DNA from 4 places in the Lysinibacillus sp. NPDC095746 genome. Region 2 is predicted to be linked to each of the others. Evidence: riboswitches for the same ligand, from Rfam matches in the RefSeq annotation. Region 2 holds a riboswitch; each other region holds the start of a gene.
The links. Region 2 has a riboswitch for thiamine pyrophosphate ahead of thiC (phosphomethylpyrimidine synthase ThiC). Riboswitches for the same ligand answer to the same signal wherever they lie in the genome.
Positions count from the first base shown of each region.

Region 1: it holds a riboswitch for thiamine pyrophosphate, as region 2 does, so the genes downstream of both, thiM (hydroxyethylthiazole kinase) here and thiC (phosphomethylpyrimidine synthase ThiC) in region 2, are expected to answer to the same signal.
Region 3: it holds a riboswitch for thiamine pyrophosphate, as region 2 does, so the genes downstream of both, tenI (thiazole tautomerase TenI) here and thiC (phosphomethylpyrimidine synthase ThiC) in region 2, are expected to answer to the same signal.
Region 4: it holds a riboswitch for thiamine pyrophosphate, as region 2 does, so the genes downstream of both, thiT (energy-coupled thiamine transporter ThiT) here and thiC (phosphomethylpyrimidine synthase ThiC) in region 2, are expected to answer to the same signal.

Region 1 covers NZ_JBIWGL010000015.1:48,386-54,440, forward strand. The annotation lists gene ACIQ7N_RS12660 (RDD family protein) at 84-701, opposite strand; gene sppA (signal peptide peptidase SppA) at 714-1,727, opposite strand; gene mbcS (acyl-CoA synthetase MbcS) at 2,018-3,607, opposite strand; TPP riboswitch at 3,833-3,931, shown strand; gene thiM (hydroxyethylthiazole kinase) at 4,021-4,776, shown strand; gene thiD (bifunctional hydroxymethylpyrimidine kinase/phosphomethylpyrimidine kinase) at 4,776-5,600, shown strand; gene thiE (thiamine phosphate synthase) at 5,590-6,055, shown strand, end outside.
Region 2 covers NZ_JBIWGL010000020.1:18,381-24,435, reverse strand. The annotation lists gene ACIQ7N_RS15545 (AEC family transporter) at 1-742, shown strand, start outside; TPP riboswitch at 1,053-1,167, shown strand; gene thiC (phosphomethylpyrimidine synthase ThiC) at 1,299-3,077, shown strand; gene ACIQ7N_RS15535 (catalase) at 3,266-4,771, opposite strand; one part of gene ACIQ7N_RS15530 (IS3 family transposase) at 5,364-5,748, shown strand; one part of gene ACIQ7N_RS15530 (IS3 family transposase) at 5,748-6,055, shown strand, end outside.
Region 3 covers NZ_JBIWGL010000016.1:10,647-16,701, reverse strand. The annotation lists gene ACIQ7N_RS13040 (GNAT family N-acetyltransferase) at 1-469, opposite strand, end outside; gene ACIQ7N_RS13035 (TetR/AcrR family transcriptional regulator) at 475-1,107, opposite strand; TPP riboswitch at 2,089-2,196, shown strand; gene tenI (thiazole tautomerase TenI) at 2,196-2,915, shown strand; gene thiO (glycine oxidase ThiO) at 2,916-4,046, shown strand; gene thiS (sulfur carrier protein ThiS) at 4,058-4,261, shown strand; gene ACIQ7N_RS13015 (thiazole synthase) at 4,264-5,031, shown strand; gene ACIQ7N_RS13010 (thiazole biosynthesis adenylyltransferase ThiF) at 5,028-6,047, shown strand.
Region 4 covers NZ_JBIWGL010000017.1:77,479-83,533, forward strand. The annotation lists gene ACIQ7N_RS13995 (AAA family ATPase) at 1-1,343, shown strand, start outside; gene ACIQ7N_RS14000 (magnetosome magnetite crystal formation protein family) at 1,557-1,892, opposite strand; TPP riboswitch at 2,014-2,122, shown strand; gene thiT (energy-coupled thiamine transporter ThiT) at 2,255-2,815, shown strand; gene ACIQ7N_RS14010 (hypothetical protein) at 2,960-3,322, shown strand; gene ACIQ7N_RS14015 (DUF3221 domain-containing protein) at 3,653-4,018, shown strand; gene map (type I methionyl aminopeptidase) at 4,787-5,542, shown strand; gene ACIQ7N_RS14025 (hypothetical protein) at 5,569-6,055, opposite strand, start outside.

The sequences.
Region 1 (6,055 bases), on a different contig from region 2:
CTTTTCTCCAATGAACAAATCATTAATCACCTCTACCATCACAAAAAAAAAGCTGTCTCACCGTAATGAGACAGCTCAAGCCATTATTCTTCGTTATGTTTTTCCAGCTTTTCAGGTTCTGGTTTTTCCTCTAGAGGTGCAGATTTAGTCTTTTCCTCTTTGATTGGCAAATATGATTGCACAATATCTTTTTCAACATATACTTTTTCATGAACGACTGTTGTATCCGCGAAAAAATCATGTAGACCCTGATTGTTTGGTAAAATGCCTACAAGAATATAAAGTGGCATGAAAATGCTATTGATGATACGCCCTATCCAATCACGGAATAACACATCTGACCAAGTCAGTTTATCATGCTTTAATGAAATAACACGCAATCCAAATATCATTTTCCCTAATGTTTGGCCAAAAAACTTCGTCATTAATACGAAATAACTGTAATAAAGAATAGCAGATATAATCGAAATCGGTGCATACCATACAGTCTCAGATAATGACCAATCCATTAAATAAAAAATTGGGTTAACGAGAATTCCACCTATAGCTGTAATAACGAATCCATCTAATAAAAATGCCCAGAAACGTATCCAAAAGCCTGCCGTTTTTAACGCATAATTTTTATTCGTAATTGGCTGATTTATTAGGAACGTATTCTCCATAGAGGGTGAACCTTGCATAACAATATCATTGTTTGTCATTGTACTCCCTCCTTAGTTTTCGCCATATAAGTACATCATTTTTGGTGCTTTATAATCTGCCATAATTTTCATCAACATTTTTTCCTCTGCTGAAGGGCCAAACATTGATCCAATCTTCATCCCAACATATGATGGCCAACCACCCGTCTCATATGAATACTCAAATAATTCTGCGTCCTCTAAACTAAAGTCTTTACGCATTGCAGTAATTGCTGCTTCCTCATCGCCAATCTCATCTACTAAGCCCGCTTCCAGAGCCTTCTTACCACTAAGAATTCGACCATCGGCAACTTTTTTCACATTAGCTTCAGACATATTACGACCTTTTGCCACAATATGAACGAATTCCTGATATGTTTCATTAATCATGTCTTGCATCATAGCACGCTCTTCTGGTGTTACTTCACGCATTGGGCTAAGCATATCTTTATGTTCACCAGATTTAAACGTCTCATATTTAATCCCAACTTTTTCTGCTAATGCCTGATAATTAATAGATTGCATAATGACACCAATTGAACCTGTAATTGTATCACGTTGCGCAAATATTTTATCTGCAGGCGCTGAAATATAATAACCACCTGAAGCTGCCATCGAATCCATAGTTACATAGATTGGAATTTGTCTCTCTTCTTTAATTTCCATGAGTTTTTTATAGATTTCAGCTGATTCCTTTACTCCGCCACCTGGTGTATTAACACTTAAGACGATACCTTCCACAGTCTTATCATTTAAAATATTTTCTAATTGATCTAAGAAAAATTGATGATCATAAGAAACTGGTTCCCAAAACGTACTTGAGCCAACATCTTGAATCGTACCGTCAACCTTTAAGTATGCAATACGTTTATCCATTTCGCCGCTTTCTTTAACTTCTTCCATCAAAGTTAAATCGTTTCCCGCCACCAAGCTATCAAAATTACTAAAGAAATTCGATTTAAAAATTGCAAAAATTGTGTTGATCCCTAATGAAAACAATAATAATACACCTGCAATTATTAAAGCGGTCCACCTTTTACCATTCATATCTTTCCGCCTCCTCATAACGTTATACGATTGATATCCAAATTTGTTTCATTCTTATTGCAATAATATGTTTAGCACCATAACATGGGGTATACTTTTAACCATTCCAATCCACTTATAAACTAATTACACGTTTTACAAATACCATTTTTTAGTAACCAACCAATACTATGCAATAAATTTAACCAATCCAGCTTATTCAACCTATACTACATTATCTTCTATTAAAAAAAAATCAAAGTTCATAAAAAAAGCAGGAACTTTGATTTTCGACATTATTTCCTAGGAAATTAACGATGATTACTATATTGGATTTTTTCTTGCTCACGTAATTCGACACGGCGAATTTTGCCTGATGTAGTCTTTGGTAGCTCAGTAACAAACTCAATAGCACGAGGATATTTATAAGGAGCTGTTAAAGTTTTTACATGGCTTTGTAGTTTTTTTATAAGCGTTTCATCACCCACTACTCCATCAGTCAGCACTACAAATGCCTTCACGAGATTTCCACGAATTTCATCCGGACTCGCAACTACGGCTGTTTCTTTTACTGCTGGATGCTTCAATAACGCATCTTCTACCTCAAATGGACCTATCGTATACCCAGACGAAATAATGACATCATCTCCACGTCCTTCAAACCAAAAATAGCCATCTTCATCTTTATATGCACGATCTCCTGTAATATACCATTCGCCCCTAAATTGTAAATTTGTACGTTCTGGATCGTTTAAATATTTCTTAAATAACGCGGGTGATTCACAATGCACAGCAATATCTCCTACTTCTCCAATTACAGTAGGATTTCCAAAATCATTAATAATTTCAACCGTATTACCTGGAGTAGGTCTGCCCATCGAGCCCATTCTAGCCTCCATCCCTACCATTGTTCCAACAAGTAATGTATTCTCTGTTTGTCCATAACCATCACGTACTTGTACATTAAAGACGTCGGAAAATACTTTTATCACTTCACTATTTAAAGGTTCACCGGCTGACACAGCCTGACGTATCGTACTTAAATTGAAGTCTTGCAAATTTTCAAGTCCTGCCATAAATCTGTATTCGGTCGGTGTGCAACACAGAATATTAATATTGAATTTCTCAAGCAATGAAAGGTAGGTTGCCGCATCGAAGTGACCTTTGTAAACAAATGCTGTCGCACCACTTCCTAAAGTAGCAAGGAACGGACTCCATATCCATTTTTGCCAACCTGGTGCTGCGGTAGCCCAAACAATGTCACCTTCTTGTACACCTAACCAATTTGGTGCAGTAGTTCGTAAATGCGCATAACCCCAGCTATGTGTATGAACCGCTGCCTTTGGATTGCCGGTTGTACCACTCGTATAAGCTAAAAATGCAATGTCTGTACTCTTAGTCGGTGTAGAACTTATGTAAGTCGTCGGTTGATTTTGCATTTTTTCAAGCAATGGCTGCCAAGGTTCCTGTGCACGACCAATGACAAACTGCTGTATTTCTTGTAAATTTCCAACATTATCGAATTGTTCAATATAAGGTTCAAATGCAACAACGCCTTTTGCATTGGCATGATTGATTCGGTATTCAATATCCTTAGTTCTTAGCATTTCTGAGCTAGGTATAATCGTTAAACCTGCCTTTAAGGCTGCAATATAAACGATATACGCTTCAACTGATCTTGGCACCATGACCAAAATAACGTCACCTTTTTTTAAACCTTGAGATGTAAATACATGTGCTGCCTGGTTTGCCTTTTCAAGTAAAGCTCGATATGTTAAGTATTGAATTTCCTCATTTTCGTTATAAACTAATAATGCATTTTTAGTAGAATCCTGTGCATATTTTTCAATTTCATCTGAAATGTTATACCATTCTGGTGCGATTAAATCTTCTCTTTTCATGGCAAATGCCCCCTTTTGTACGCTCATTATAAAACTCAATTTTTATCATTTTCAATGGAATTCACTCCAATTCATTAAAGTCGTGACAACTATCATGCTCTGCTATATGGCATCAGTCACGTATTGGTACTATCAATTTCGACATAGCATTAGTGCTGTTTTCGCGAAGAAAAAATAACCTATTGAACACGAATGAATAATATGGTACATTTTGGTCAACTAAAAGCATGATTGCAGGGGGACTCAATTAGAGTTGAGAAGGTAAAACCTGACCCTTTGAACCTGTTAGTTAATACTGACGTAGGGAGCAATTCACATCTATTTACTGATGAAAGGCTCTTTTGCGTGTTTTTTTCTACACGAAAAAGAGCCTTTTTTGCACGCTTACGTCCATCCAACAAGGAGGACTAAAAATGTTATTTCATACTATCCGTAAACAAAATCCATTAATTCATTGCATTACTAATTATGTTGTAGCTAATTTCCAAGCAAATGGCTTATTAGCTATAGGCGCTTCACCAGTTATGGCAGATGACAGTCGTGAAGTTGAAGAAATGGTCGCAATTGCCTCAGGCTTATTAATAAATATCGGTACCCTTAATGAGCGAATGAAAGAATCAATGTTACTTGCAGGAAAAAAAGCAAATGCTCTTGGCATTCCCGTTGTTTTAGATCCTGTTGCTGCAGGTGCAACAACTTACCGGAAACAAACGGTACAACAATTACTCAAGGAAATAAATTTTGCTGCTATTCGTTGTAATGTCGGAGAGCTTGCAGCAATAGCCGATATAGAATGGCAACAAAAAGGCGTAGATAGTGGTAGTGGTTCAATTTCTTTAGAAGTTGAGGCACAAAAAGTAGCTCAGCTTTACAATTGTATTGTTATTGTGACCGGTGAAAAGGATTTTATTACTGATGGCGAACATCAGCAATGGATTACAGGTGGAAATTCACAAATGACAGAAGTCACTGGAACAGGTTGCTTATTGAGTGCCATTTGTTGTGCTTCCTACCTTGTAGGAAATAAGCCATTTGACCAATTAATAGAAACATTATCGCTTTATAAAAAAGTAGCAGAGCAAGCTGCTTCTTCCACTTCATCTATTGGCGATTTTCAAATTGCAGTATTGAACGAACTACACCGCCTCTCCAAGGGTGGTGAACAATGATGCATATTGTCACGACAATTGCTGGTTCTGATAGTGGTGGCGGCGCAGGGATACAGGCTGATTTAAAAACTTTCCAGGAATTAAAGGTGTTTGGAACGTCTGTTATTACAGCTTTAACCGCCCAGAATACACTCGGGGTATCGGATGTCTTACCAATTGAAGTTAGTTTTGTCGAAAAACAACTTCAAGCGCTTATCGAGGATTTTTCAATAAGTGCTATTAAAACTGGAATGCTGTTTTCCTCGGAAATTATTCAATCAATTGCACGGATTTTAACTGCAATAAATTGTCCGCTTATAGTAGATCCTGTCATGATTGCTAAAGGTGGCGAAAGCTTATTACAGCAAGAAGCAATTGAGGCATTACGCAGTTATTTGCTTCCTATAGCAACAGTGGTCACACCGAACATTCCAGAGGCAGAAACCCTTTCTGGAAGGAAAATCACTTCTTTAACAGATATTAAAGAAGCAGCTAACGTCTTATTACAGATGGGCATTCAATGCGTCATTATTAAAGGCGGTCATTTAGAGGATAAACGTTATGCTACTGATTATGTATTTTTCCAAGATGGCCGGTCATTTTCCATGCAGTCCACTCGTATTGCAACGAAAAACACGCATGGTACAGGCTGTACGTTTTCCGCTGCATTAACTGCTTTTCTTGGTCACGGACTATCTTTAGAAGATGCGATTGAGGAGGCTAAAAAATTTATTCAATTAGCAATAACTCATGATTTATCTATTGGTAATGGACATGGTCCTACAAATCATTTTGCTTATCAAAACTTGAAGAATTCCTGCGAGGTGATCATTCATGAAACGTGACGATCTACAGCTATATTTTATAATGGGTACAAGTAATGTTTTCAAACACAAGCCATTAAACGTTTTAGAGAAAGCTCTGCAATCAGGAATAACGATGTTCCAATTTCGTGAAAAAGGACCAAAAACACTAACTGGGCAAGCTTATGAAGATTTTGCTCGTGAATGTCAAAAGCTCTGTCAACAATATCATGTTCCGTTTATCGTCAACGATGATGTCGAGCTGGCTATAAAGCTTAGAGCAGACGGTGTTCATATTGGGCAAGAGGACTTTCCTGTGTCGATGGTGCGTAATAAAATTGGCAACATGATTTTAGGCGTTTCTGTTCATTCACAAGCTGAATTACAAACTGCTCTACAATATGGTGCTGATTATGTAGGAATTGGTCCGATTTTTTCAACCACTTCTAAAAGTGACGCCAATCCACCTAGTGGAACGAATTTTTTACAACAAGCTC
Region 2 (6,055 bases):
TGGGGAAGTTGCGTTATTTATTCTACTCTTTATCGGAAGCCAAATGGTGCTTAGTCATTTTCTTGCAAAGGGACTAGGCTTAGTAAAAACAGAGGCTGCGGTGTTTAAAAATAGTGTTGTCCTAATTAATTCGGGTAACTATGGAATTCCAGTTGCACAAATGATTTTTGTGACTCAGCCGATTGGCGTAGCGATTCAGGTCATTCTCGTTATATTTCAAAATATGACGACCTATACTTACGGCTTGTACAATTTAATTTCTTCAACAAAATCGGGCATGTCTATTGTGAAAGACTTCCTCAAAATGCCCATTATTCATGCACTTATTATTGGTGTTGCAATGAACTATTTTACTATCACTATTCCACAGTTTGTAAGAATTCCGATAGACCATGTGGCGGATGGCTTTATCGCTGTAGCATTAATAACTTTAGGGGCACAACTATCGCAACTTGAAATCAAATCCATGTTCAATAAGATAGTAGTCATTAGCTGTTTTACACGACTAGTCATAGGGCCAGCCGCGGCATTGCTAATCATTTTTGCGCTTGGTCTTGATGGTGTCGTGGCACAATCACTTTTTATAGCTAGTTCGTTCCCGACATCGCGAAATAGTTCTAGTCTTGCATTAGAATATGACGTAGAATCGGCAACTGCTGCACAAACAGTTTTATTTTCAACGATTGTGAGCTGTATTACAGTGACGATCGTGATTTATGTAGCGGAACTGCTGTTTACCTAACAGTTGGGTGCCATATAAAAAGATAGGGTGGAAAGCTTTTCAGGAGTTAGGAGCTTTTTTTCTGAATTAAAAGCTAGTGATTTATATTTGTTAAAACAAGATATAAGTTGATTGGAGTGGAGGCTGGGCGACTCCTTGGGGATTAGCGTCACAGATGAGACCCTGCAGCGAAGCGAAGCGGCTCATCGGACGCCCCCAGGAAAGCGCCCAGCCGGAACGGAAATCAACCACACGTTATGATGATAAGCAAAAAAAACAAATGAAGCTTCCATCTCTTAACAATATCTGCTACACTAGCATCAAACTTAATAGCATTAACTAGGGGAGTCTGATGAGTCAGGCTGAGAGGGAAACGCATAGAGGTTTCTTGACCCTTTGGACCTGATCTGGCTCATACCAGCGTGGGAAAGTTAACCATTATTGCACTCGGTGTATTTGCAATAACTATACCTTTACATTCTTAGCCGGATCCAAAATTTTTTGGATTCGGCTTTTGTCTTTATTGGGGTGAGCTAGATTCGGTCCTTGTAAAAATATAAAAGGGAGCGAAGTAGTTATGACAACAGTTAGCGACAAGAATATTACAATTATGTCTAGTTTTGAAGGAAGTAAAAAAGTTTACGTAGAAGGTTCTCGACCAGATATTTTAGTGCCAATGCGTGAAATTGCTCTAAGTCCAACGACAGGAAGCTTTGGGGAGGAGGAAAATGCACCAGTACGTGTTTATGATACGAGCGGCCCGTACACTGATCCTGCGTATAAGGTGGATATTACGAAAGGATTACCAGCTTTACGTAGTGCATGGATCAAAGAACGAGGTGACGTTGAAGAATACGAAGGGCGTACTATCAAGCCAGAAGATAATGGATTCCGCAAAGCTGATGATCCACGAATGAATGAAAATGCTTTTCCGAATTTATCTAGAAAGCCTTTGCGTGCGAAGAAAGGTAAAAATGTAACGCAGCTTCACTATGCACGAATGGGAATTATTACTCCAGAAATGGAATTTGTAGCGATACGGGAAAATATGGACCCAGAATTTGTGCGCTCAGAGATCGCGGCAGGACGTGCTATTTTGCCATCTAATATTAATCACCCTGAGGCAGAGCCGATGATTATTGGACGTAACTTCCACGTAAAAATAAACGCCAATATTGGAAATTCAGCGGTGTCATCCTCTATTGCAGAAGAGGTAGAAAAAATGACGTGGGCTACACGCTGGGGTGCTGATAACATTATGGATTTATCTACCGGTAAGCATATTCATACGACACGTGAATGGATTATTCGTAACGCCGCGGTGCCAGTGGGAACGGTGCCGATTTATCAAGCGCTAGAAAAAGTAAATGGAGTGGCAGAGGATTTAACGTGGGAGGTGTATCGTGACACGTTAATCGAACAGGCTGAGCAAGGTGTTGATTACTTCACGATTCATGCAGGGGTATTACTACGCTATGTGCCATTAACAGCTAATCGTGTAACAGGCATAGTGTCTCGAGGAGGCTCGATTATGGCGCAGTGGTGTTTATATCACCATCAAGAGAGCTTCTTATATACTCATTTTGAAGAAATCTGCGAAATTATGAAAACCTATGATGTTGCCTTCTCTTTAGGTGATGGTTTACGTCCTGGTTCTATTGCAGATGCAAATGATGAGGCTCAATTTGCGGAGCTAGAAACGCTAGGGGAATTAACGCAAATTGCCTGGGAGCATGATGTACAGGTGATGGTAGAAGGACCAGGGCATGTACCAATGCATCTTATTAAAGAAAATATGGATAAACAGTTAGAGGTGTGTAAGGAAGCTCCTTTCTATACTTTAGGACCGTTGACAACAGATATTGCCCCTGGTTACGACCATATTACATCGGCTATTGGTGCTGCAATGATAGGGTGGTATGGTACGGCAATGCTCTGTTACGTGACGCCAAAAGAGCATCTCGGCCTACCAAATCGTGACGATGTTCGTGTAGGGGTTATTACGTATAAAATTGCTGCACATGCTGCCGATTTAGCGAAAGGGCATCCGGGAGCACAGCAGCGTGACGATGCGCTATCTAAAGCACGATTTGAATTCCGCTGGCGCGATCAATTCAATCTTTCGTTAGATCCAGAGCGTGCAGTTGAATACCATGATGAAACATTGCCTGCAGAAGGGGCAAAAACTGCGCACTTTTGTTCAATGTGTGGACCTAAGTTTTGTAGTATGAGAATCTCACAGGATATTCGTAATTATGCAAAAGAGAATGACTTAAATACGACTGAAGCAATCCACAAAGGTATGAAGGAGAAAGCAGAGGAATTTAAACAGGCAGGCAGTCAAATTTATCAATAATTAGTAAAGCAGGCTTGTGTCAAAATTAGGCACAAGCCTTATTAGTCTCATCGGACACCCTCAGAAAAGCGATTACCACACATTATGGTGATGAGTCCTCGTTCTATCATTAATACAAAAAAGCTCCATGTGAAGTTGTCCTTCACATGGAGTAAAAAGTTGGATTGGATATCAATAATAATAGAAAATTAAACGTTTGTTGGTTGTTTTTCGTATGGATTTGAAAGATCCATACCTTCTAATGAAAGGCCCATAGCTTTTGCTACACCTTCGCCATATGCTGGATCAGCTAAATAGCAGTGAAGGATATGACGGCGTTTGATGAACTCTTCAACTGATGCCATATCATTAGCAGTATTTTCGAATAGGCGTTGTTGCTCTTCGGCAGTCATTAGGCGGAACAATTTACCCGGCTGCTCGAAGTAGTTATTGTCGTCTTCACGGAAGTCGTGGATACCAGCATTACCGTCAATACGTAATTCAGGCTCTTTATAGTCTAAATTATGCTCCCATTCACCATAGCTATTTGGTTCGTAGCTTAAAGTTGAACCAAGGTTGCCATCGAAACGCATAGCGCCGTCGCGGTGGAATGAACGGAACGGGCATTTTGGTGCGTTTACAGGAAGCATGTAGTGGTTCACACCTAAACGGTAGCGTTGTGCGTCTGCATACGCAAAAATACGAGCTTGTAACATTTTGTCTGGCGAGAAGCTAATACCAGGGATAATGTTAGATGGTGCAAATGCAGCTTGCTCAACTTCCGCAAAGTAGTTGTCCGCATTTTTGTTTAACTCGAATTCACCCACAGGAATTAATGGGAAGTCTTTTTTATACCATACTTTCGTTAAATCAAATGGGTTATATGGTAACTCTCGAGCTTGTTCTTCTGTCATTACTTGAATGTACATTTTCCATTTAGGGAAATCGCCTTTTTCAATAGCTTCATATAGATCGCGTTGTGAAGATTCGCGATCGTTACTGATTACTTCAGCAGCCTCAGCACCCGTTAAGTTTTTAATGTTTTGCTCTGTACGGAAGTGGAATTTAACCCATACGCGCTCATTTTCAGCATTAATAAAGCTATAAGTGTGAGAACCGAAACCATGCATATTGCGGTATCCAGCCGGAATACCACGGTCAGACATAACGATTGTTACTTGGTGAAGTGCCTCTGGTAATGAAGTCCAGAAATCCCAGTTTGAATTCGCGTTTTTCATATTTGTACGTGGGTCACGTTTTACCACGTGGTTTAAATCTGTAAAGTGTAAAGGATCACGGAAGAAGAATACAGGTGTGTTGTTACCAACTAAATCCCAGTTACCTTCTTCTGTATAGAACTTAAGTGCAAAGCCACGAATATCGCGCTCAGCATCCGCTGCACCACGCTCACCTGCAACTGTGGAGAAGCGAGCAAACATATCAGTCTTTTTCCCAATCTCTGAGAAGATTTTTGCTTTTGTATATTTAGTAATATCATGCGTTACAGTGAAAGTACCGAATGCACCTGAACCTTTAGCATGCATACGACGTTCAGGAATAACTTCACGGTTGAAGTTCGCTAATTTCTCAACTAGCCATACATCCTGGAGTAATAGAGGACCACGAGGACCTGCTGACATAGAATCGTGGTTGCTTACTACTGGAGCACCACCTGCTGTTGTAAAACGACGGCTACGATTATTTTCATTTGTCATATTAGTTTACCTCCTAAGAAAAATTGTGAGTCAAACTCTTCATCAATAACTATAACAAATGTAAATTATAATTGCTAGTAAATTATAATTATTATTGTTAAAGAATTTTTATAGTAAGATATAGACTATAAATATATGCTAGATTTAACTAGCTTATGAATAACCTTTACCACTAATTTAGTTTTTTAAAACATTTAAAAATTAAGTTATGAAGAAGAGGAAGCTCAAGAATAAAATGAATTCTTTTTGTTTATTTATTCTTATTGAAAATAGAATATGATAATTGAAAAAAGTATTTTAAGGTTGGTAAGTATCAGATGGTTACAGTGAAGAATGGAGGATTTTCCGGGTAACACCGATGAGATCCTAGTGCGAATCAATAGAGGGATGAAGAGCGAAAACCATCACAACTAGGATAACGCCTTCGTGCCGTGTAATTTTTGATGTGAAGTCCGCTTTGTTTCTCTAAAGAAAATAAAAAAAGCCCTCCTCAAAATTAAACTGTACCCTATAAGATAGACACTTTGAAAAAAGTCTATCCTATAGGGTACTTTTGTTTATAATGAGAAAAAAGATGTCGGAGCGGAATGAAATGACGAAAAGATTATTTACTAAAAAAGAGCAAGAACAACTAAACTGTAATCCTAATGTCCAAGCTATTAGTGATAAGGCGATTACTTATACTGAGGAATTTAAACGCCATTTTATTGTAGAAAATGAAAAAGGAAAACTCCCAAGAACGATTTTTGAAGAGGCCGGTTTAGATGTTGGACTGATTGGTTTAAAGCGCATTAGTTCAGCGGGAAAGCGGTGGCGTGCAGCTTATCGTACAACTGGGGTAGCGGGTCTACAAGATACACGGAAAACAAATTCAGGTCGTCCAATAGAACGAGAATTAAGTTTAGAAGAAAAAATTGCACGATTAGAAGCGAAAAATCGATTATTACAAGCGGAGAATGAACTGTTAAAAAAGCTCGATCTACTCGAAAGGCAGATGTTAAAGAAGAAATAAAAATTGCAACAGAACTAAAATTTGAATTAATCAGTAAGACGATTCAAAAATATAAACTAAAACGTTTAGTAAGCTATCTATGTGAAATCATGGGTGTTTCTCGTTCAGGTTACTATAATTATTTCACAGAAAAATCAGCGCAAAAGCGTGCAGCACATGAGTTAGCGGATGAAGCAGTCAAAGAAATCATTTTAAAAGCGTATCATTTCCGAGGACGTAAGAAAGGTGCACGTCAAATTAAAATGACGTTAGAAAATCAATATGGGATTACG
Region 3 (6,055 bases), on a different contig from region 2:
ATAGACTTTGTCTACTGCTTCCTTCCTGAATAAACCCTATCTTGTTGTACAAACTAATAGCTTTATCATTAAATGAAAATACTTTTAGGTAAACTCGATGGAGATTCATTTCGTAAAAAGCATAATCCAGTAGTAATTTCAATCCCTCTGAACCATATCCTTTTCCCCAATATTCCTTTTCACCGATGTCAATAATACATTCAGCATTTCTATTTTTATAATCAATGTTGATTAATGAAACAATACCAATTGGTGATTCCTTTCCTTTTTCAACCATAATATAGCTTTTCCCTGCATGAGTGCCCAAAATAACATGATCTACAAAATCTTTCGTTTCTTCCATCGGATAAACATCTAAAGATGGGTTCGTGGAATGCATAACTTCCACATCATTTCTCCATTTGTGATATAGTTCTGTATCTTCCTTGGTCATTTTTCTTAGTTTCACCCTAGATGATTCAAATAACATAATATTCACTCCTCGTATGTTTCGGATTTTGGATTGATTAATTTTTCTAAAGAGAACAGTAAGACGGATAATTGATCCTTTACTTTTGTTTGTTCATGTCCCAGTTGAAATGTGTCCAACATTAAACCGTTAATAAATGATAGGATATACCTCGCAATTGAATCAGTAGATTGTTGAGGTCTAAATTCTCCTTTTCGCATTCCTTCTTTCAATACTTCTTCTATTGCTTCAGTAGTTCGATTATAGCGTTCAGAAATGTAAGGGAAATTATCTTTATTATTTACGTATTTATATGATAAAAAGAATTCCGCCTTTGCAAAGAGCAATGTTTGGTCAATTGCCTCAATATAAATTTGCTGTTCTTCAATCCAGTTTTTTAATTGTGGCCAAAGTAGGCCTTCATTAGATGGCACAAAATATTGAATGTCTTTCTGGTCATCATATTTTAAAACTTCGATAAAAACATGATTAATATTATCGAAATAACTATACAATGCACCTCTGGATATTCCAGCTTCGTCCATAATATCTTGCATAGTAGTGCGTACAAAACCTTTCTCGATAAACACCTTCTTAGCCGCTTCTATCAGTTCTTTCTCTCGTTCTTTTTTATATTCTTCACTAACTTTTGGAGCCATAAGCCACCTCCTTAATGAGTGACAAAACGCACATAAAAAACTATACACCGTTGTCGTTTATATTTTAGATTATACCGACACTAGTGTATAGTTTCAACCTTTTATATTCATAACATGGGCGATGTCTTAAAAAAATTCATATTCTACTATATAAGAATGTGATGAGTCAGCATTTAAGAAAGCAATCCGACTAAGTATTTCACAAGCAGAAGAAAAGAAAATAGAACTTGGTATTCAACAATTAGCAGCTTGTATAATCGAAATGTATAAGAAAACTAAAGATTATCCGATATCATTTAAGCCTTATCTTTAAAAGAGCGGATAGGATAGACTGACACTCTTAATATTTAGAGAAATACCCCGTAGATGTTAGATATAATAACTACTACGGGGTGTTTTTTACGAGTTCTATACTACTTTCAATCAATTTCATGGCACCATGACTTTTTCCATCTGAATGAAAATGAATTCGAAATATTAATATTTGAGACTGCTAGAAATCTATATAGTTGCCAAGTATTCGTTATATCTTTTATTAATTCTCTCCGTAACAGATAAACCAATTTCAGCTAATTTTGCCGGTATAGTTTCAAAGCATTTTAAACAATCCTGTTTTTTATTTTGCTCAATTAAAAATTCTAACAGTAGAAACATATACTGTTCATTGAATTCATCTAGCTCTAGCAACTTTTGTAAGCAATTATATTTCAAAAGAGAATTAACAAAATTTGTACTTACAACATACTCTTCAAGCGCACAATACTCTTTGCTTTAAGCGGAGTCTTATTTGAATAGCCCATGAATATTCTTCCCCCATAGCAATTTAGTTATTGCTGAATTGACGTCTCATATTGATTCTCCCGTTCTGTAAATTCATTTTTCCCCCAGCCAAATAAATGGCACCCCTAGTAATCTATTCATAATGATTGACATCTTCATGAATAGTGCTAATATTGGAAATAAATTAAATAAAATAAATAACTTATCCGCTAGGGGTGCCTTTGTAAAGGCTGAGATTGAAGTGTGACTTCGGGACTCTATGAACCTGACCTGGTTAATGCCAGCGTAGGGAAGTGGTATATGGAAATTTGTCCTTTTCATCTCCAGCCACTTTCTTTACCGAAAAGAAAGTGGCTTTTTTGCATCCTACATTTGGAAGGCGGGTAAGTCTTAAAGAGGTGACCCCCATTACTCTATTATCAAAAGCGATTCATGTCATTTCTAATGGAAAAATGCCAATGGAACAACTAAGTGAAATTTTAGCAGACATCCATCCATATGCCGACGCTATCCATTTGCGTGAAAAACAAATGAAGGCAAAAGAATTATATGAAGCAGTCAACCTGCTTTCCCGAGTTGGCGTTCCGTTATCCAAAATAATCATTAATGACCGGGTAGACGTTGCCGTTATTACAGGTGTGGAAGGAGTCCAACTAGCCTATCATAGTTTGAATGCATCTATGATTAAAGCCAACTTTCCTCAATTGACGGTTGGCTGTTCCATTCACTCGGTCGAAGAAGGAAAAAAGGTTCAACGCTTGGGAGCCGACTATGTGATATATGGTCATATTTTTTCTACCCAATCAAAGCCAGGATTGGAACCAAGGGGTTTAGAGGAATTAAAAAAGCTTACTGGTTCACTAGATATTCCTGTTATTGCAATCGGCGGTATTGCTCCTGAAAATACTAAACAGGTAATAAACAGCGGAGCCGACGGTATTGCTGTGATGTCAGGCGTTTTAAACGCCGATGATCCTCTATCTGCAATAAAAAGCTATCAAAAAGAAGTTAAAATGGAGATGTGTTGAGTGAAAAATACATTTGATGTTGCCATTATCGGGGGAGGAATTAATGGCTCTTCCATTGCCTATCAACTTTCTAAACTAGGAAAAAAAGTCGTCATTCTTGAAAAAGGAACTTTGGCCAATGAAGCCTCCAGTGCAGCAGCAGGTATGCTGGCAGCACAGGCGGAAATGGAACACGACGGTCCATTTTTCCAGTTGGCATTAAAAAGCCAGGCGATGTTCCCCTCCATCACTAACGAATTACTGACATATACGGGGATCGATATCGAATTTGTGAATAAAGGCATGTTAAAAATTGCAGAAACGGAAGAATTAGCTACAGCGTTAAAAAGTCAGGTATTGTTCCAGCAGAACTGGGATTCCGGCATCCAATGGCTCGATGCAACACAAGTAAGAGAAATGGAACCTGCATTAGCACCAACTGTTGCCGGTGCTATGTTCCTTCCAAATGACGGCCATGTGCAGCCTGCAAAATTATCACTTGCCTTCGCAAAAGCTGCAGAGCATTTTGGTACAGAAATCCGCGAAAATACAGAGGTCCTTTCTTTTATCTATGAAAACGGCGTTGTCAAAGGAGTATACACATCAGCGGGAGCCTTCTATTGTGAACAGGTTGTTGTCGCTACCGGCGCCTGGGCTGCCGATTTAATGAAAAATACGGGAATCAACTTGACCGTTTATCCTGTGAAAGGAGAATGTTTTTCTGTAAAGCCGAATAAGCCGATCGTTCACAGGTCGATTTTTTCAGATAAACGCTGTTATTTTGTTCCTAAGCGAAATGGCGAAATTTACATTGGGGCCACAGTCGTGGAAAATACGTTTGATAAACAAGTAACAGCTGGAGGAATTGCTACCTTGATTGAGCAAGCCGTGAAGCTGATTCCCCAGCTGAAAGATGCCCCTTGGGAACGGGTGTGGGCAGGAATTAGGCCGCAGACAGCTGATGGGATTCCCTATATTGGCGAGCATCCTACTATTAGGGGGCTATTTGTAGCTGCCGGACACTATCGAAACGGAATTCTATTAAGCCCGCTTACTGGCAAACTCACAGCCCAGTTGCTTACAGGTCAAGTGGAAGATGAACAGTTTCTTTCTGCGTTTCGCATTGATCGATCTCAAATATCAGTTAGTTAGGAGGACAAATCTTGGAAGTAATACTAAATGGAGAAAATTTGAAGTTGTCAGAGGAAATTGTGTACGTTTCGGACCTGCTCGAATATTACAAACTGCTAGATAAAGTAGTTGTAATTGAGGTAAATGGAGAGATCCTGAACAAAGTTGATCATCAGGAAACCCTGCTCTCTGACCGAGACCGCATTGAAATTGTACATTTTGTTGGAGGCGGATAATTATGTTAAAAATAGGTCCTTATTCATTTCAATCCCGTTTGCTGCTTGGAACAGGAAAATACCCTAATTTTGATATCCAAAAGCAGGCTGTTGCTGAATCGGATTCAGAAGTCCTGACATTTGCCGTTCGGAGAATGAATATCTTTGAAGCGAACCAGCCAAATTTTTTACAAAAGCTTGATATTAAAAAATATACTTTATTGCCAAATACAGCAGGAGCCAAAAACGCAGTCGAGACCGTCCGCATTGCAAAGCTAGCGAAAGCATCCGGCCTTTGCGATATGGTTAAAGTAGAGGTCATTGGATGTGACAAAACATTACTTCCTGACCCTATTGAAACGTTAAAAGCAACAGAAGAATTAATAAAGGAAGGGTTTATTGTGCTTCCGTACACATCAGATGATGTTGTTTTAGCCAGAAAGCTGCAGGAATTAGGCTGCCATGCCATAATGCCAGGAGCCTCACCAATCGGTTCCGGACGGGGAATCATTAACCCGCTTAACTTGAGTTTTATAATTGAACAAGCAACGGTGCCCGTTATTGTCGATGCTGGTATCGGCTCTCCTGCTGATGCAGCAATGGCAATGGAACTGGGTGCTGATGGAATTTTATTAAACACAGCTGTATCTGCAGCAAAAGACCCTGTCAAGATGGCAAAAGCTATGAAACTTGCTATTGAGGCCGGACGCCTTTGCTTTGAAGCTGGTAGAATTCCGAAGAAACGATATGCCACAGCGAGCAGTCCTTTGGAAGGGATGAGTATTGGATGAATGATCGCTATTCACGACAGCAATTATTTGCACCAATCGGAGAATCCGGACAGCAAAAAATTTCAGCTAAACATGCATTGATTGTTGGAGCTGGGGCGCTGGGAACAACAAATGCCGAAGCACTAGTCCGCGCGGGAATAGGTAAACTGACGATTGTGGACCGAGATTATGTGGAATGGTCAAACCTGCAGCGTCAACAGCTATACGCTGAAGATGATGCAAAAAACAGGATGCCTAAAGCGATCGCAGCAAAAAAACGCCTGGAGGCCATCAATTCAACTGTAACAGTCGAAGCAATAGTAGCGGATGCGTCAGTGTTTGAGCTAGAAGAATGGGCAAAACAGGCCGATCTCATGATTGATGCGACCGATAACTTTGAAACAAGAATGATGATGAATGATGTCTCGCAAAAATACTCAGTACCCTGGATCTATGGCGCTTGTGTGGGGAGCTATGGTATTACATATACGATCATTCCTGAAAAAAACCCTTGTTTTTCATGTTTATTGGAAACAGTTCCTATCGGAGGTTTAACGTGCGATACCGCGGGAATCATCGGTCCTGCCGTGCAAATGGTTACTGCCCATCAGATAAGTGAAGCTTTAAAAATATTAGTGGATGATACAGCAGTATTACGGAATAAATTACTATCTTTTGATCTTTGGAAAAACCAACATAGTGCAATAAAAGTGGATAAGATGAAAAAAGATGATTGCCCATCATGCGGGAACAATCGGACATATCCCTACCTATCCTTTGAAAATCAAACAAAAACAGCTGTACTATGCGGAAGAGATTCTGTTCAAATCCGGCCTTCCGCGAAAGAAGAACAGGATTTAGCCAAACTGGAAAAAGTTTTTTTGCAGCAAGGCGGAAATGTTCAGCGCAACCCTTATCTGTTATCTTATAGTGTCGATAATCATCGTTTGGTTATTTTTAAAGACGGGCGAGTTTTAGTCCACGGAACAAAAGATATTGCAGAAGCGAAAACACTGTATCATCGCTATTTAGGATAAAAATTTGA
Region 4 (6,055 bases), on a different contig from region 2:
TAGAGACGAATGCGATTAATCAATCGAATCAAGCACAAATTGTAGCTTCGTTGCAAAACGTAGAGCAACAAATAACAATCTTAAAAGTAGTGAGCCATCAATTATCTGATGTACGTATGCAACAAAAGGATCATCGTACGCGAATGGAGCAGCTACAAGAAAAGCAAATAAAACTTGAGCAATATTTAGTTGAGAAGACGAAGGAATTGACGAAACAACAAGCAATTGTGGAAGAGCAGCAAAAGCATATTCCAGAAAATCTTACGACGCTACAAGCATTGCAACAGGCCATCGCTCATATAGGATCACAAAAGCTTGCATTACAAACTGCGTGGAATAGTAGCCAGCAAAGTTTGCAATCTGCCAAGGAAGCCGCAAATAATGCTAGAATGACCGCAGAAATAGCGAAACAGGCTTTTGAGGAATTAAAGCTGAAAATGGATGAAAAGCGCGAGCAATTTTCAGTGAGTATGAAGGAAGCAGGCTTTGAAAGCTATGATGAATTTGCTGCTGGGAAGCGTAGCGCGTTGCAAATAGAAGCTTTACGGAAATCTTGCCATGAATATGCACTACAAATCCACACATTACAAGTACAAATTACTGAGGGAGAGAAGCATCTTAAAGGGCAAGAGAAGCAAGATTTAACGACCATGGAAGAAAAGTTAGAGATGCTTCGTGTCACATATGAGGAAGCTTTTAAAGTATTGCAACAAATGGAAGGATTTGCGAAGGCTTGTGCAAACTTTATCAAAAAGGCTGAGGAGACCGAACAGGAGATTCATTTACTTGAGAAAGAAGCGGGGCGAGTAAAGGAGCTCTATGCAATGTTAAATGGACAGAATGTGAAAAAGCTGTCTTTTGAGCGTTATATTCAAATCAATTATTTAGATAAAATTACAGAGGCGGCAAATGTTCGACTTTATCATTTATCCAACGGTCAATTTGAGCTACGACGTTCAGATCGTTTAGAAAAGCATGCCAAGCAAAGTGGGCTAGGACTCGATGTGTATGATGCTTATACAGATCAATTACGAGATGTCAAAACATTATCAGGGGGAGAAAAGTTTAATGCGTCTTTAAGTCTTGCCCTTGGGATGGCAGATGTCATTCAAAGCTTTCAAGGTAATATCCGTATTGAAACGATGTTTATTGATGAGGGCTTCGGTTCTCTCGATGAAGAAGCATTAAATAAGGCGATTGATACGCTTATTGATTTACAAGATTCCGGACGGATGATTGGAGTCATTTCTCATGTTGCGGAGTTAAAAGCTACAATGCCTGCAGTGTTGCATGTTGAAAAAGCAATGAACGGTCATAGTCAAACATATTTTGAAGTGAAATAACAAAGAGGCGTATTTCTATTTGTTGGAAATACGCCTTGTTGTTATTTTTTTTTAGTTACGTTAGGATTTGTTCCTTTTTTTGCAGCGATTACTTTTTTGACAATGGGGATAACGATAGGTGCTAATTTTACAGCGGTTTTAACAACTTTAGATACTTTCACAAAATAACAGCTCCTTAAGTACTATGTGTTCAAGGAGAGGTTAAGATGAAACTTATCGGACCACCCGAACAGCTTGAATAATATTCCAAATAACGACTCCTAATGAAACGAGAATATAAATTGCGAATGAAACAAACCAAATGATAAGAAAATTATTACTATCTGAATTTAGATCAAAATTAGTGTTGAATGATAAAGTTGAGAAAATAAAGACAGCAAAGAAAATTATACCGAATGCGACTGGGATTAAATGTGATATTAGTGCTCGAATAGAGTGCCTCTTTACGTCGCTATCTTTTGTCACAAAGTAAACAACTAATGGCACAATAAAGGGTGCAAATAAAATACTCAGATAACTAAAGGCAGATAATATTTTTTGGTTCTCCATAGTAGTACCTCCTTTTTTAATATTTACGCATGAAAAACGTTAAAGTTTCAAAAAAATGTGGAAGAGGTTGTAATCATAACAGTGTTTGCGTACAATGGGATTGTTCAATTAAATAAAGATGTACGACCACAAGGGGAGCTGATGATGTCAGCTGAGACTGGGCACGTAATGCCTTGACTCTTCGAACCTGTAAGTTAACACTTGCGTAGGGATTGTGGATAGAAACCGACACTTTTACGATGTGAGGCTCTGTCCTGGCATCGTTTTTTATCTTTTTAATGCCGGATAGGGACATATTTGCCAATTGATTGATTTCTATTCCTGCTCTTGTATCCTACATCGGAACAAAGGAGAGAATATTTATGGACAATAAAAAACTGTTAATGCTTGTGGAGATTGCAATATTCGCAGCGATTGGCCTTGTGCTCGATCAGGTTTCCTTTAAAGTATGGGCACAAGGCGGCTCTGTTAGTCTAGTGATGGTACCAATAATTTTAATAGCATTCCGCTGGGGCCTTATTCCAGGCATGACAACCGGTTTACTCATTGGTGTAATGCAAACAATGTTTGGTGCTACAATTGTGCATTGGCTACAAGGAACACTTGATTATGGTGTTGCCTTTACAGTAGTGGGCTTAGCGGCCGTTGTACGTCGACCGGTGCTTGAGGCTGCAAAAAATTTAAACAAAAAGAAAATGGCGCTTTATATTATTTTAGGAACTGTATTAGCAGGTTTTTTACGCTATGCAGTACATACCATTGGTGGCGCTGTATTTTTCGCAGAGTATGCAGGCGATCAAAATGCGTGGATTTATTCAATCATCTATAATGGAACATATATGCTACCAGCAACGATTTTAACAGCGATTGTCGGTGTTCTGCTATTTACGGCAGCACCTCAATTAATGCAACGAAAATCATAATGATTATGCCCTTCACATGAGTGAAGGGTTTTTGTTTTGGCTGTTTTCGAACGATTGTTGCTATTCAACGAACGGGCAGGATAGTTTAACAAGAAAATGTTGTAAAATAAAGTGAGAAACTGAAGACTTAGGAGATGTGTTAATTTGGCTTATATTCACGAGTTTGGAATAGTTGAATGTATTGAAAAAAATAAAGAGTATGTTAGTTATGAACCTGAAAAATATAATTGCATAGGTGTAGATGGGGACCTTTTTGATGAACTTATGTCTAAGGATTTTGGTGAAAAAATGAATCATCTGGAAACATTCGCACATAACACAAATAGACCTTATAAAAGCCTCGCCTATTTTGGAATAACATTGATACCGTCGAGTTCTCATAAACAATTTTTAAATATGGTTAGTGAAGCAAACGATGAGTACAAATCAGAAGAACTTGAAGAATTGATGAAAAAAATAGCTGAAGCAATAAAAGAAGATAGTTGGTTGATTCATTATGGTGTTTAATTTTGTCAATACATATATGTAAGATTAGAGGTGATTGTTCGATTAGAGCAATCGCTTCTTGTGCTAACGGGGCAGTTTAGTGCAACAAGGAGTACCTTTAAAATTATGGGGATTTACAACGCTAAGTTAAGAAATGTGACCAAACGACGCTTTGGGAACTAATATTATACTTCAAAGTGTTTCGTGATAATAAGTTGTTTAATTCATAATTTTAATTTGAAATTACAATGTATTAAGTTATTCCGCAAACGGGCCATCTAATTGCTTATGGCTTGTTGATTTAACAAGTGAAATCGTCTAATAATTTTATTGAGTCTGGAGGTGTATGAATTGAAAAAAGGAATATTTATTATTCTGTTCGTTTGTATATTGAGTGCATGCACTCAGCAAGGGAATAAAAATAATAGTTCTTTGGAACAACAAGAAGGCATTATTGTGGATATAAAAGAAAATCAAAATGGGTGGAACCAAATATTAGTTGTATCAAATGTTAGTGAAGGAGATATTTCCAACAAAAAAGCTGATGAATTAATAAAAATGGCTCAAGAAAAAGATGGAGCATATTATGGCTTTGAACCTGGTAAATACGAAGAATTAGAAGTGGGAACCCACGTAATTGTATATTGGGACGGGAGCCAACTAGATTCTAATCCCCCTCAACGTGGATTAGAAAAGGTAGAAATAATATCAAAATAACTAAAAAATTATATAATGATTCTTCAGAATATCTTAGTTCATTAAAGATTTATAAAGTATGCCAAACAAATCTAAATAACGTTCCCAAATGAAAGTTTGGAGACGAACTCAACGGCCACTAATGTTGTTAAATCAACGTTCGTGGCTTTTCTTATGAACATTGTTTATGCGTTGGTTTATGCACTTTTGTTAAAAGTCAGTCATAGCAAAGGTTTTGAAGTAATGTTGCACCATCGTCTTTGATGAATAAAATCGTGTATAAAAATTGAAGTCTTATCGTTGTAACAGCATAAATCTGACAAGTCTCCTTATTGTGCTAACGGGGTGCTTTAGTTGAAGAAGGTAGTCAAACCAGAAGCAACAATCTTTGAGAAAACAGCCTTTGTTTTTTAGCTAGCAAGGGCTGACATTTGTTGAAAAGTATACATTATATATTTGTTGATTGGAGTGGAGGATGGGCTACTCCTCGGGGATTAGCGTCACAGATGAGACCCTGCAGCGAGCATCGCGAGTGAAGCGGCTCATCGGACGCCCCTAGGAAGCTCTGATCTGCACGAAAGCGAAGCGTCAGCGGCAAATGTTTTATCTGTGCGAAAGCGGAGCGGCAGCAACAAAGCGCTCAGCCGGAACGGAAATCAACCTCACGTTATGGAGATGTCGGCACTTTACAATTTATGATGACATATAATATTTAAAGCGTTTAGCGTTTTATGCAAAGAAAGTTATGTTATATTAAGTTGTAGACATTAGATGAAAGGGACGTTAAAAATGATTGTAAAAACGCAAGAAGAGATTGAAGCATTTAAAAAAATCGGCCGTATTTGTGCTGAAATTCGTGAGGCAATGAAGGCTGCTACAAAACCAGGTGTAACAACACTTGAATTAGATGAAATTGCAGGTCGTATGTTTGCTGAAGCAGGAGCAATTTCTGGACCTAAAGGGGAGTATGATTTCCCAGGCTACACATGTATTAGTGTGAATGAGGAAGTCGCACATGGTATTCCTGGTAAACGAGTGATTAACGAGGGAGATATCGTAAATATAGACGTATCTGGTTCACTAAATGGCTACTTTGCTGATACGGGCATTTCATTTGTAGTTGGCGAGGGCTATGAGGATAAAGAAAAGCTATGTCGCGTAGCTAAAAGTGCTTTCGATCGTGCAATGACAAAAGTAAAAGCTGGATCAAAATTAAACCAAATCGGTAAAGCTGTTGAGCGTGAAGCATATGCCAATGATTTAACAGTGATTATGAACTTAACAGGTCATGGTTTAGGTCGTTCTTTACATGATGAGCCAAATCATATTTTAAACTACTATGATGCTTGGGATTCAACAATTATGAAAGAAGGCATGGTGCTTGCAGTCGAGCCATTTATCTCAGCGAAAGCGGAGCATATTGTAGAATCTGGTGATGGCTGGACATTCATTACGCCAGACAAATCATTAGTCGCTCAAATTGAGCATTCAATTATCGTTACTAAAGACAAACCAATTATTTTAACTTCTCTAGACGAACAATAAAAAAGCTAAAAATCCTGCTAACCAATTTATATTTGGTAGGCAGGATTTTTTTTAAGAAATAATATACCGACAAGTAGCACTCCGCATAAAAACAAGGCTGCAGTTGTCACAAGTAGCTCATCGAAACCATTATGTAATGCGACCCCGATATAGGACCAGATAAATACACTTGGGTAGATAATATCAAAATAATGGAATCGAATATGTAGCGCTATTGCTGCTCCAATGGTCAGTAAAATAACTGCCCAAAGTGGATCACTAAGGCCAAGACCATTCCATTGATAAGATGTTAGCATGAAGCTTATATTTGTCATTAGGCTAAATGTAATCCATGCTAAATAAATCGAGAAGGGTATACGCCCTGTTAGTGAATTATTGCTAAGAGGGTACGTTTTGTACAACTTAAATAAATACAGTACTAAAACAAACGTACTGATAATTGACATGATAAATAGTTCGTGATGCCAAACAACAATTGCTAACGTCTGCATGATACATATGCTACTAAAGAGA